One region of the Streptomyces sp. NPDC054813 genome, then DNA from elsewhere that is predicted to be linked to it. Evidence: riboswitches for the same ligand, from Rfam matches in the RefSeq annotation. Region 1 holds a riboswitch; each other region holds the start of a gene.
What was found. A riboswitch is a leader RNA that binds a small molecule or an ion and turns the genes downstream of it on or off. The one in region 1 is predicted to bind cobalamin.
Positions count from the first base shown of each region.

Region 2: it holds a riboswitch for cobalamin, as region 1 does, so the genes downstream of both, ACWGJB_RS13790 (ribonucleoside-diphosphate reductase subunit alpha) here and ACWGJB_RS21230 (CbtB domain-containing protein) in region 1, are expected to answer to the same signal.
Region 3: it holds a riboswitch for cobalamin, as region 1 does, so the genes downstream of both, ACWGJB_RS11205 (cobalamin biosynthesis protein) here and ACWGJB_RS21230 (CbtB domain-containing protein) in region 1, are expected to answer to the same signal.

Region 1 is NZ_JBSHAF010000010.1:26,286-30,461, reverse strand. Features, by position in the region: gene sigJ (RNA polymerase sigma factor SigJ) at 1-619, opposite strand, end outside; gene ACWGJB_RS21245 (carboxymuconolactone decarboxylase family protein) at 616-1,176, opposite strand; partial or broken gene ACWGJB_RS21240 (acyl-CoA dehydrogenase family protein) at 1,261-1,503, shown strand; gene ACWGJB_RS21235 (enoyl-CoA hydratase/isomerase family protein) at 1,500-2,564, shown strand; cobalamin riboswitch at 2,748-2,890, shown strand; gene ACWGJB_RS21230 (CbtB domain-containing protein) at 2,926-3,147, shown strand; gene ACWGJB_RS21225 (CbtA family protein) at 3,169-3,921, shown strand; gene ACWGJB_RS21220 (hypothetical protein) at 4,034-4,176, shown strand, end outside.
Region 2 is NZ_JBSHAF010000006.1:113,362-117,537, reverse strand. Features, by position in the region: gene ACWGJB_RS13790 (ribonucleoside-diphosphate reductase subunit alpha) at 1-1,136, opposite strand, end outside; cobalamin riboswitch at 1,262-1,386, opposite strand; gene ACWGJB_RS13785 (GNAT family N-acetyltransferase) at 1,410-1,946, opposite strand; gene mctP (monocarboxylate uptake permease MctP) at 2,058-3,686, opposite strand; gene ACWGJB_RS13775 (DUF3311 domain-containing protein) at 3,683-3,952, opposite strand; gene ACWGJB_RS13770 (GntR family transcriptional regulator) at 4,076-4,176, opposite strand, start outside.
Region 3 is NZ_JBSHAF010000005.1:65,146-69,321, forward strand. Features, by position in the region: gene ACWGJB_RS11190 (lysozyme) at 1-375, shown strand, start outside; gene ACWGJB_RS11195 (anion permease) at 550-1,803, shown strand; gene ACWGJB_RS11200 (hypothetical protein) at 1,823-2,050, shown strand; cobalamin riboswitch at 2,196-2,335, shown strand; gene ACWGJB_RS11205 (cobalamin biosynthesis protein) at 2,437-3,420, shown strand; gene ACWGJB_RS11210 (cobyric acid synthase) at 3,417-4,176, shown strand, end outside.

The sequences.
Region 1 (4,176 bases):
CGCCGTCGGTGATCAGGACCACGTCGGGTGCCATGACCTCCATCAGCTCCCGCACCCGCCCGGTGCGCAGCGCGGCCAGGAACCGCTCCACGACGGCACGCTGTTCCGACCGGCTCACCCGGATGCGGGGCCGCCGGGCCGCCACATGCTCGCGGGACCGCCGGGCGATCTGCCGCACCGCGGCGGCCGACTTGCCCACCGCTTCGGCGATCTCCCCGTACGGCACGTCGAAGACCTCGCGGAGCACGAACACCGCCCGCTCGGTCGGTGCCAGTGTCTCCAGCACGGTGAGCATCGCGATCGAGACGCTGTCCGCGAGTTCGACGTCCTCGGCGACATCGGGGCCGGTCAGCAGCGGTTCCGGCAGCCATTCGCCGACGTAGTCCTCACGGCTGCGGGACAGCGTCCGCAGCCGGTTGAGCGCCTGGCGGGTGACGATCCGGACGAGGTACGCCCGCGGGTCCCGCACCCGGGCCCTGTCGACGTCGGCCCATCGCAGCCAGGACTCCTGGAGCACGTCCTCCGCGTCGGCCGCCGACCCGAGCATCTCGTAGGCGACGGTGAACAGCAGACGGCGATGGGCGACGAACAGGTCCTCGGCGGTGAGGTCGGCCGTCATGCCGTCGCGGCCGGCTTGGCCAGGGGGATCGCGCAGGCATCGGAGAAGCCCTGCGAACCGACCCCGTTCGCCACGTTCGCCCTGGTCGCCAGGTTGACATAGGCGATGAAGGCGGTGAGCTCGACCATCGCCGGCGCGCCGAGCCGGTCCAGCAGAGCGGCGTGCATCTCGTCGGTCACGGTCGGCGGGGTGTTCGTCACCGCCTCGGCGTACTCCATCACGTCCCGCTCCAGCGGCGTGAAGACGCCAGACTCCCGCCAGCGTGGCACCTGGCTGGCCTTGGCCAGGTCCAGGTTCCCGTTCTGCGCCTGGAAGTAGCCGACGTCCAGGCACCAGCTGCAGCCGACCTGCGCGGCCACCGCCATGTGCGCGAACGACTTGAGGCTCGTGTCGGCCCGGTCCCAGGCGCCGACCCTGCCGCCGAACTCCAGGTTGTCCTGGGCGACCTCGGGACTGTGCCACAGCACCTCGACGTTCTCGGGCACGGCACCGAGCTGCTCGACCATGTTCGCCTTGAGCCCGGCGGGGAGCTCGGCCTTCGGAATGCGCGGCGTCACGGTGTTCTCCTCATCTGTTGCCGGTATGCGTTGCCTGTTCGGCATGAAGACACCGCCCGGAGCGCGGATGTGACAGGGCCGGCCGGTGTCGTCGGCGGCCGGCCCGGCATCGCCGCCTGCCCACTCGGCGGCGCCCGCGGCGCCCTCGACCGCAGCCCTGCCCACCGGGCCGACCGCGCGCTCCAACTGCACGGCGGCCACGGCTGCCTCAGCGCGTACGGTATCCAGAAGATCGTCCGTGACCTGCGGGTCCAGCAGATCCTGGAAGGAACCAACGAGATCATGCGCGTCATCGTGGCCCGCGGCCTGACGGAGGCCCTCGGATGAGCGACGTCCTGCTCCACACCGCCGGCCGGGCGGCCCACCTCACCCTCAGCCGTCCCAGGGCCCTCAACGCCCTGTCCCACGCCATGGTCCGCTCCATCGACCAGGCCCTCAGCGCCTGGGAGCACGATCCGGCCGTCGAGACCGTCGTCATCACCGGCGCGGGGGAGCGCGGTCTGTGCGCGGGCGGTGACATCCGGAGCATCTACGAGGACGTCCGCGCCGGGGGCGGCAGCGCGTCGGCGGAGTTCTGGCGCGACGAGTACCGCCTCAACGCCCGGATCGCCCGCTACCCCAAGCCCTATGTCGCGATCATGGACGGCATCGTCATGGGCGGCGGCGTCGGCGTCTCCGCGCACGGCAGCGTCCGGATCGCCACCGAGCGGTCGCGGATCGCGATGCCGGAGACCGGCATCGGCTTCGTCCCCGACGTCGGCGGCACGTACCTGCTCGCCCTCGCCCCTGGCGAACTGGGCACCCACCTCGCGCTGACGGGCGCTCAGATCGGGGCGGCGGACGCCCTGTTGTGCGGACTCGCCGACCACTGTGTTCCCTCGGACAGGATCGAGCGGCTGATCGCCGACCTCGCCGACCGACCCGTGCACGATGCGCTCGACCGGCACGTGCGACCGGCGCCGGAAGGCGAACTGGCCCGCCACCGGGAGTGGATCGACGCCTCCTACGCCGCCGACACGGTCGAGGAGATCGTCCGGCGGCTGCTCGCCCATGGCGACCCGGCGGCGAAGGAGACGGCGGAGACCCTGCTCACCAAGTCGCCGACCTCCCTGAAAGTCACCCTGGCGGCGATGCGCCGGGCCCGGCGGCTCGGTCCGCTGGAGCGGGTCCTGGACCAGGAGTACCGCGTCTCCTGCGCCGCCCTGTCCGCCCCCGACCTGGTGGAGGGCATCCGTGCCCAGGTCATCGACAAGGACCGCGACCCGCGCTGGTCCCCGGCCACCCTCGCCGAGGTCACCGACGCCGATGTCGACCGGTTCTTCGCTCCGCTCGGCGAGCGCGAACTGGGGCTCGCCGGACCCGACACCACCAGGGAGGTGGCCTGGTGAGCCGTGCCGTCGCCTTCATCGGGCTCGGGCACATGGGCGCGTCCATGGCCGCCGACGACGCAGCCGCAGGGCTACCTGGACCGGCGGACGCCCGCCGGGTTCCGTCACCGCTGACCCGGCACCCCCAGAACAGGCTACCGGGCGCGAGATGAAGATCACGCCTGGTGGTGCGGTCTTGGCCGTGCCCCTGACACGCGGTACGGTCTGTCCGATATCGACGACGAAAGAACGGAAGCCGGTGGAAGTCCGGCACGGTCGCGCCACTGTATGCGAGAGCCCCCGGCAACTCGTGAGTCAGACCCGTAGCCGTCGTCCAGTGCACCACCGAGATGGGACGCGAACTCCCAGAGGAGGTTCTGCCATGGCGCAGACCGTCGCGCAGCCGACAGCCACCACCCCCGTCGTTCCCGCCAAGCTGCCGCTGAGCGCGATAGCTCCCTGGGCGGTCTTCTTCGGCATCCTCATGCTCATCCTGCTCTACTTCGTCGGCGCCGAGCAGGGCGCCACCTCCGTGTTCAACGGCACGGACGTCCACGAGTGGGTGCACGACGCCCGCCACCTCCTTGGCTTCCCCTGCCACTGACGCAAGGGACGCCGCACGCTCATGAACTCCGCAACGGTAAGAAACCTCCTGGTGCGGGGCATGCTCGCCGGCCTCGCCGCCGGTGTGCTCGCCCTGGTCGTCGCCTATCTCCTCGGTGAGCCGAACGTCGACAAGGCGATCAGCTTCGAGGACGCCCACTCGCACGAGCACGAGATGGAGGTCGTCTCCCGATCCCTCCAGTCCACCGCGGGCCTGGCCACCGGTGTGCTGGTCTACGGGGTCGCCTTCGGCGGCATCGCGGCACTCGCCTACTGCTTCGCCCTGGGCCGCCTCGGCCGCTTCTCGCCGCGGGCGACGGCGCTGCTGCTGTCCGTCTGCGCGCTGCTCGCCGTGTACGTGGTGCCCTTCCTGAAGTACCCGGCCAACCCGCCGTCGGTGGGCGACCCGGACACCATCGGCAAGCGGACCACGCTGTACTTCCTGATGATGGTGCTCAGCGTGCTCCTGGCGGTCGCCGCCACCATCCTGGGCAAGCGGCTCCGTCCGAGCCTCGGCACCTGGTGGGCGACCGTGGTCGCGGCGGCCGCGTTCGCGGTCGTCATCGGACTGGCGTACCAGTTCCTGCCGACCGTCAACGAGGTGCCGACGGACTTCCCGGCCACCCTGCTGTGGCGGTTCCGGCTCTCGGCACTGGCCATCCAGCTGGTGCTGTGGGGCGGCTTCGGCCTGCTCTTCGGCGAGTTGGCGGAACGGCAGCTCAACCCCAAGCCGGCGAAGGCCCCGGCCGGGCGGACGGTTCCCGCCGCACACTGAACGATTCACGACACGTGAGGGCCCTCCGGAACCATCCGGGGGCCCTCTCGCGTTCTCCGGGCACCACCCGGTCGGACAGGGACGAGCGCAGGGCGAGGAGCGGAGGACCCGAGTGGCCAGACACCCCCAGCCACGCCGCATCACCCTCGGCGGCCACGAGGTCGTCGCCCTCGCCGTCCGCGAGTACGAGCAACTGGCCGCCAGCCTTCGGCAGATCGGCGGCCAGAGCGCCCGGGTGAGGGTGCTCGCCCAGCA
Region 2 (4,176 bases), on a different contig from region 1:
TCGGCCTTGCGGTAGGCCGCGTCGAACTCGTCGCCCCACAGATCCACCAGCTCCGGCACGTCGGCCGGGGAGAACAGGGACCACTGCTCGTCGGCGTTCACCCGGCGCATGAACTCGTCCGGGACCCAGTGCGCGAGGTTCAGGTTGTGCGTACGCCGGGCGTCCTCACCGGTGTTGTCGCGCAGCTCCAGGAACTCCTCGATGTCGGAGTGCCAGGTCTCCAGGTAGACCGCGGCCGCGCCCTTGCGCCGGCCGCCCTGGTTCACCGCGGCGACCGAGGCGTCGAGCGTCTTGAGGAACGGCACGATGCCGTTGGAGTGCCCGTTGGTGCCGCGGATCAGCGAACCGCGGGAGCGGATCCGGGAGTACGAAAGACCGATGCCACCGGCGTGCTTCGAGAGCCGGGCCACCTGGTGGTACCGGTCGTAGATGGAGTCCAGCTTGTCCTTCGGGGAGTCGAGGAGGTAGCACGACGACATCTGGGGGTGCCGGGTACCGGAGTTGAAGAGGGTGGGGGAGGAGGGGAGGTAGTCGAGGCGGCTCATGAGCTTGTAGAGCGCGGCGACTTCGTCCAGGGCGCGGACTGTGTCGTCCTTGGCGAGACCCGCGGCGACCCGGAGCAGGAAGTGCTGCGGAGTCTCGATGACCTTGCGGGTGATCGGGTGCCGGAGCAGGTAACGGCTGTGCAGGGTGCGCAGGCCGAAGTAGCCGAAGCGGTCGTCGGCGTCCGGGTCGACCAGGGCGTCCAGGCGGGCCGCGTGCAGGCGCGCGAACTCGGCGGTGCGGTCGGCGACCAGGCCCTCGCGGTGCCCGACGGCGACGGACTCGGTGAAGGACGTCACGCCCTGCGAGGCGGCCTCGGCACGGACCGAGATCGTCAGCAGCCGGGCGGCGAGCCGGGAGTAGGCGGGGTCCTCGGAGATGAGCCCGGCGGCCGCCTCGGTGGCCAGCTCGCGCAACTCCGACTCGTCGGCCCGCGCGGACCGGCCGCGCAGCGCGGCGGCGGCGACCCGGCCGGGGTCGGCGTCGGGGAGGTCGGCGGTCAGCCCGGTCAGGGTCCGCAGCAACGCGGCGCCGGGACTGTCCTCGTCCACAGAGATGGTCGCTGAAGCCGGTTCGGCTGGCGCGATGGTCACGTGGGGCTCTCCCTCGCTCGGCACGGGGCCTGGCGGAGGGCAGGAGGCAGCACACGAGCGCACGCACGCGTGTCGCGTCCCCGGCCCACTCCACGAGACCCGGACGTCAGAACACCCGGGCCGGACGGCCGGGCGTGCTGTCGGCAGGTCCTCGGACTGACGCTTGTGCACAGATGTGCACAAGTACACCGTTGCGGGACAGTTCCGGATTCGCACCGGATTCCCCTGCGGCGACAGCGAGCATGAGCATACATCTAGTGCCGCGCTGTCGCGTCACCCCCACATGTTGTGTCGCGAACGGTCTCGCAGCGTCAACTCGTAGGTGAGGAGAGTGATGTCGTACAGCTGCGGCAAGGGATTCCAGTCCCGCCCGGGTGTGCGGACGAAGCCGAGGCGCTCGTAGATCCGGTGGGCGGATTCCATGGTGCGCTGCGTCGACAGAACGACCTTCTCGCAGCCGTCGAGGGCGCGTGCGCGGTCGATGCAGGCGCGGACGAGCGCCTCGCCGGCGCCATGGCCGCGGGCGGCTCGGCCGACGGCGAGCATCCGGATCTCGGCCTCTTGGGGGGCGGCGAGGTCGGCCATCGGACCGGGGCCGGGGACGAAGGTGACTCCGCCGAGGAGGGCGTTGCCGTTCACGGCGACGAGAACGGTGGCCGCGGCTGCCCGTTTCGCGACGTCCTTGAGTTCGGTGAGATAGGAGTCGCTCTCGCCGAAGTCGAGGAGGCCGTCCTGGAGGTAGGCCTGGGCGGTTATCTCGCCGAGGATGTCGTATTCGGTGGGTTGCGCTTCGCGGATGTGGATCGTCATGCGGAGGAGTGTGTACGACAGCGGGCCGCCGAGGGTGGGAATTCTCGGTGGCCCGCTGCGGGTTGTTCGTGGCTGGTCGCGCAGTTCCCCGCGCCCCTGACGGGGCGCGCTCTAGTGGGCGCCCTCCGCGACGGCCGGCGGGAGTTCGGCTTCCACTCCCGGGTCGCCCGCGTCGGCCGTGTAGTCCTCCGCCTTGGTCTCGTCGATGCCCTCGGGGGCCTTCAGGGCCTTCAGGGCGAACGTCAGGATCACCGTCACCACCACGTTCATCACGAACGCCGTCAGGCCGATGTAGCCGATCTCGCCGATGCCCGGGATCTCCTTGGCCGAGCCACCGAAGTGCTTCTGGGTGGGGGAGGCCACGCCGTACGCCGCGGCCGTGCCGTAGACCATGCCGACCGCCCAGCCCGCCAGCAGGGCCCAGCGGTGGAACCAGCGGGTGAACAGGCCGCCCACCAGCGCCGGGAAGGTCTGCAGGATCCAGATGCCGCCCAGCAGCTGGAAGTTGATGGCGACCGTCTTGTCCATGGTGAGGACGAAGACCAGCGCGCCGACCTTCACCAGCAGTGACACGAGCTTGGAGACCTGGGCCTCCTGCTTCGGTGTGGCGTCCGGCTTGATGAAGTCCCGGTAGATGTTGCGGGTGAAGAGGTTCGCGGCCGCGATGGACATGATGGCCGCCGGGACCAGGGCGCCGATGCCGATCGCCGCGAAGGCCACGCCCGCGAACCAGTCCGGGAACATGTTCTCGAACAGCTGGGGGATCGCCAGCTGGCCGTTGGTGACCTTGACGCCGGCCGCGATGGCCATGAAGCCGAGCAGCGCGAGCAGGCCCAGCATCAGGGAGTACAGCGGCAGGATCGTGGTGTTGCGGCGGATCACGTCACGGCTGCGGGAGGAGAGCGTCGCGGTGATCGAGTGCGGGTACATGAACAGCGCGAGCGCGGAGCCCAGGGCCAGGGTGGCGTAGGTCCACTGGCCGGCCTCTGGTGGCGCCAGCGCGCCGCGTGGTTTGCCGGTGGCCGGGTTGACCTGCGCGAACGCGTGGGCCGCCTTGGCGAAGATGTCGTCGAAGCCGCCCAGCTTGATCGGGATGTAGATGATCGCAACCGCGATGACGAGGTAGATCAGCCCGTCCTTCACGAACGCGATGAGCGCGGGCGCCCGCAGACCGGAGGAGTAGGTGTACGCCGCCAGGACGCCGAAGGCGATGAGCAGCGGGAGGTCCTTCACGAACCAGTTGGTGCCGTCGCCGCCGCCGACGCCCATGACGTCCAGGACGGCCTGGATGCCGACGAGCTGGAGCGCGATGTAGGGCATCGTCGCCAGGATGCCGGTCAGGGCGACGGCGAGCGAGAGGCCCTTGGAGCCGAAGCGCCCGCGCACGAAGTCCGAGGTCGTCACGTAGCCGTGCTTGTGGGAGACCGACCACAGGCGGGGCAGGAACGTAAAGATCAGCGGGTAGACGAGGATCGTGTACGGCACCGCGAAGAAGCCGGCCGCGCCCGCCGCGTAGATCGCCGCCGGTACGGCGACGAAGGTGTACGCCGTGTACAGGTCGCCGCCGAGCAGGAACCAGGTGACCCAGGTGCCGAACGACCGGCCGCCCAGGCCCCATTCGTCGAGGGAGTGCTCGTTCTCGGCCTTGCGCCAGCGCGCGGCCAGGAAACCCATGACCGTGACGGCCAGGAAGAAGAAGATGAAGACGCCGAGCGCGACGCCGTTCACACCGTCCTTCACTTCTGCGCACCCCCGCTCGTGCTCTCGGACTTGCGGGCGCGCTGGTCACGCTGCCACAGCTGGTACGCGGTCACGGTGAGCGCGGTGGATATCAGCACCCACAGCATCTGGTACCAGTAGAAGAACGGGATCCCGATGAACGTCGGGTCCGTCCTGGCGTAGGAGCCCACCCACAGCATCGCCACGAAGGGCGCGACGAGGCAGACGGTGATGACCACGCGTATCGGTGTCACCACCGGCTGCCTCACTTCAGGTACATCCGACATACCGCGGCTCCGTCCCCTCACCGTTCACCTGTGTAATGCGCAGGCAATCTAGGTCACGGCGTCACCGGAGCGGAAGTAGCTGTTCGGCTATCGGTATGTCGATTCTGTGAAGGGCGCCCCGCGTCAGTCCTGCGGACGCTTGAGCCGGGCCACGAACTTGTAGCGGTCGCCGCGGTACACCGAGCGCACCCACTCCACGGGCTGGCCCTCGCGGTCCAGGGAGT
Region 3 (4,176 bases), on a different contig from region 1:
TGGACACTGCCGCCGGCGCTCGACGTCGAGTACAACCCGTACGACAAGAAGCACAGGTGCTACGGGCTGAGCCACTCCGAGATGGTCAAGTGGATCAAGTCCTTCAGTGACGAACTGAAGCGGGAGACCGGTCAGCGGCCGGTGATCTACACGACCACCCACTGGTGGAACCTCTGCACCGGCGGCAGCGGCGCCTTCGCCGCGAACCATCCCCTGTGGATCGCCCGCCATGGCTCGGCGGACGCGGGCGCGCTGCCGGCCGGGTGGTCGCGATGGACCTTCTGGCAGTACGACAACGGCGGCAGCCTGCCGGGTGACCAGAATCTCTTCAACGGGTCGGCGAGCCGGCTGAAGGCGTTCGCCAAGGGCTACTGACCAACGGGCGACTGAGCCGCCGGACCTGATACGGGACGGCGGCTTCGGCCGTTCCCGCGCGCGGATACCCCGAGGCCGATCACAGTCACCACAGAGACCATCTCAGTTCACCTTCCGTTCATCCAGGTTGCTTACGGTCCAACGGCCGATGACCTCTAAAGATTGTCTGGGTAAATGGAAAGCTTCTCGCTGATCCTCGCGATTGTGGTGGTGACCGCACTCGCGTTTGATTTCACGAACGGTTTCCACGACACCGCCAACGCGATGGCCACGACCATCTCGACCGGCGCGCTCAAGCCCAAGATCGCGGTGACCATGTCGGCCGCGCTCAACCTGGTGGGTGCCTTCCTCTCCGTGGAGGTCGCCAACACGATCTCCAAGGGCCTCGTGGACGAGAACGGCATCCGCCCCGAGGTCATCTTCGCCGCCCTGGTCGGCGCGATCCTCTGGAACCTGGTGACCTGGCTGGTGGGTCTGCCCTCCAGCTCCTCGCACGCGCTGATGGGCGGTCTGATCGGCGCCACCGTCGCCTCCGCCGGCTTCGGCGCGGTCCACGGCGACGTGCTGGTCACCAAGGTCCTGCTCCCGGCGGTCGCCGCCCCCGTCGTCGCGGGCCTCGCGGCGATGCTCTCCACCCGCCTGTCGTACGCGATCGGCAAGAACGCCGACGACAACGCCACCCGCAAGGGCTTCCGCGCCGGTCAGATCGCCTCCGCCGGCCTGGTCTCCCTCGCGCACGGCACCAACGACGCGCAGAAGACGATGGGCATCATCACCCTCGCGCTGATCGCGGGCGGCTCCATCGCCCCCGGCTCGAACCCTCCCACCTGGGTCATCCTCTCCGCCGGCCTCGCCATCGCCCTCGGCACCTACATCGGCGGCTGGCGGATCATCCGCACCATGGGCAAGGGCCTGACCGACCTCCGGCCGCAGCAGGGCTTCGCCGCCCAGACCAGCGCGGCCACCGCCATCCTGGCCTCCTCCCACCTCGGCTTCTCCCTCTCCACCACGCACGTCGTCTCCGGTTCCGTGATGGGCGCGGGCCTGGGCCGCAAGGGCGGCACGGTCCGCTGGTCCACCGCGACCCGCATGATGGTCGCCTGGGTACTCACCCTCCCCGCGGCCGCGGTCGTCGGGGCGCTCGCCGAGTCCGTGACGGACCTCGGCGACTGGGGCACGGCGGTCGTCGCCGTCTTCCTCGTCGCCTCCAGCGCCACGATCTGGAAGCTCTCCCGCCGCGAGGTCGTGGACAGCGCCAACGTCAACGACACCGACGGCACGGAGCCGGCCGGCGTGGTGACCGCGGCGATGGCCGCCGTGACCCCGCCGCCCGCGGGCACGGTGACCGACGACCTCACCGCCACGATCCCGTCCCCCGCCCCGTCACCCGCGCCGGCCGCCGCCACCGACCCGGCCGCGACCGTCTGACCCCCGAGGAAGAACCGACATGAACATCGACTGGGCAGCCATCGGCTCCGTCTTCGGCGTCAGCCTCGTGGTCACCGTGGGCATGGTGGCCCTCTTCACCCTCGGCATCAAGGGCCTCTCGGCCCGCGAACGCGCCATGGCCCAGGGCAACTCCGCGGCCCTGGCCGTGACCGCCGCCTACCTGTGCTTCGCCGCCTGCGCGGCCGCGGTGGCGTACGGCATCCACCTGATCGTGGCCAAGTCCTGATCGTGGTCAAGGCCTGATCTCGGCCGGGCAAGGCTCCTCCCCGACTCGCTCGGGAGGAGCCTTCGGCATGTCCCACGAGCCCCGCTGGACCACCGGTGTGGGCCTTCCCACACACTCCCCCCGCAGGTCAACGGCAAGTTGACGGTTCTTCCGGGGGCGTGGTGGACTTCCGGAGCCAAGTACGGCGGCAAGAGAGGAAGCCGGTGCGAATCCGGCGCGGTCCCGCCACTGTCACCGGGATAGCAGTCCCCGGGAGCCAGGAACTCTCACCGCCGGTCTCGTCGAACCAGGGCGTGGACACCCTGAGTGAGGACATATCGCCATGCGCGGCTGCCGTTCGAGGTTGAGTACCAGGCCCGTTCCCGCCCCCGCGGCGGGCTGAGCCGATGGGTGCCGGTCGCGTCTTCGCGTACGGCGCCGCCGCCGGCCTTCTCGGCGATCTGCTGCTCGGCGATCCGCGCCGCGGGCATCCGGTCGCCGCGTTCGGACGGGCGGCAGGGGCCGTCGAACGGGCGCTGTGGCGGGACCACCGCGGGTGGGGCGCGCTGCACACCGCCGCCTGCGCCGGCGGCGCCGTGACTCTGGGTGCCCTGGCCCAGCGGGTCCTACGACCGTCCACCGCCGCTTCCGTCGCGCTCACCGCGACCGCCACCTGGGCCGTCGTCGGGGGCACTTCACTCGCCCGCGAGGCCGGCGTCATCGGGCACGCCCTCAGGACGGGGGACGTCGAGGCCGCCCGGGCCCGGCTGCCGCATCTGTGCGGACGGGATCCGCAGGCCCTGGACGCCGACGGGATCGCCCGGGCCGTCGTGGAGTCCGTCGCCGAGAACACGAGCGACGCGGTCGTGGGTGCGCTGGTGTGGGGGGCCGTGGGCGGGGTGCCGGGGCTGCTCGGATTCCGGGCCGTCAACACCCTGGACGCCATGGTGGGTCACAAGTCGGCCCGGTACCGGCGGTACGGGTGGGCCTCGGCGCGGCTGGACGACGTTGCGGGGTGGCCGGGGGCACGGCTCACCGCCGTGCTGGCCGCCGTCGCAGGAGATGACACCAAGGGGGCCGTACGGACCTGGCGGGCCGACGCGGCGAAGCACCCGAGCCCCAACGCCGGGCCGGTGGAGGCGTCGTTCGCGGGGGCGTTGGGGGTACGGCTCGGCGGGACCTTGTCATACGGCGGGCGGGTCGAGCATCGGCCGGTGCTGAACGGGGAGGGGCGGAGCGTGGAAGTCGCGGACATCGAGCGGGCGGTGCGGTTGTCACGGCGGGTGGGGTGGCTCGCGCTGGGGGTGAGTGCGGCCGGAGCCCTGCTGCGGGGGCGGGTTGCAAAGAACCCGGCGCCGTCGGCCGTGCGGCACCCGGGGTGTTCCTCATGAACAACGGAGGTCTCCTCGTCGCGGGTACCACCTCGGATGCCGGCAAGAGTGTCGTCACCGCCGGTATCTGCCGGTGGCTGGCGCGGCAGGGCGTCAAGGTCGCGCCGTTCAAGGCGCAGAACATGTCCCTCAACTCCTTCGTCACGCGCGAGGGCGCCGAGATCGGGCGGGCGCAGGCCATGCAGGCGCAGGCCTGCCGGGTCGAGCCGACCGCGCTGATGAACCCCGTGCTGCTCAAGCCGGGCGGCGAGCAGAGCAGTCAGGTCGTGCTGCTCGGCAAGCCGGTCGGTGAGATGAGTGCGCGCGGCTATCACGGTGGACGGCAGCAGAAGCTGCTCGGGACCGTGCTCGACTGTCTCGCCGAGTTGCGGGGCACGTATGACGCGGTGATCTGTGAGGGGGCGGGCAGTCCGGCGGAGATCAACCTGCGCCGGACCGACATCGTGAACATGGGGATCGCGCGCAACGCGCGGATCCCGGTGCTCGTCGTCGGCGACATCGACCGCGGGGGCGTGTTCGCCTCCTTCTTCGGCACCGTCGCCCTGCTCTCGCCGGAGGACCAGGCCCTCGTCGCCGGGTTCCTCGTCAACAAGTTCCGGGGCGACGTCTCCCTGCTGGAGCCCGGCCTCGACATGCTGCACGGCCTCACCGGGCGGCACACCTACGGCGTGCTCCCCTTCCGGCACGGTCTCGGGATCGACGAGGAGGACGGACTGAGGGTCTCCCTGCGCGGGACCGTCCGGGAGTCGAACACGG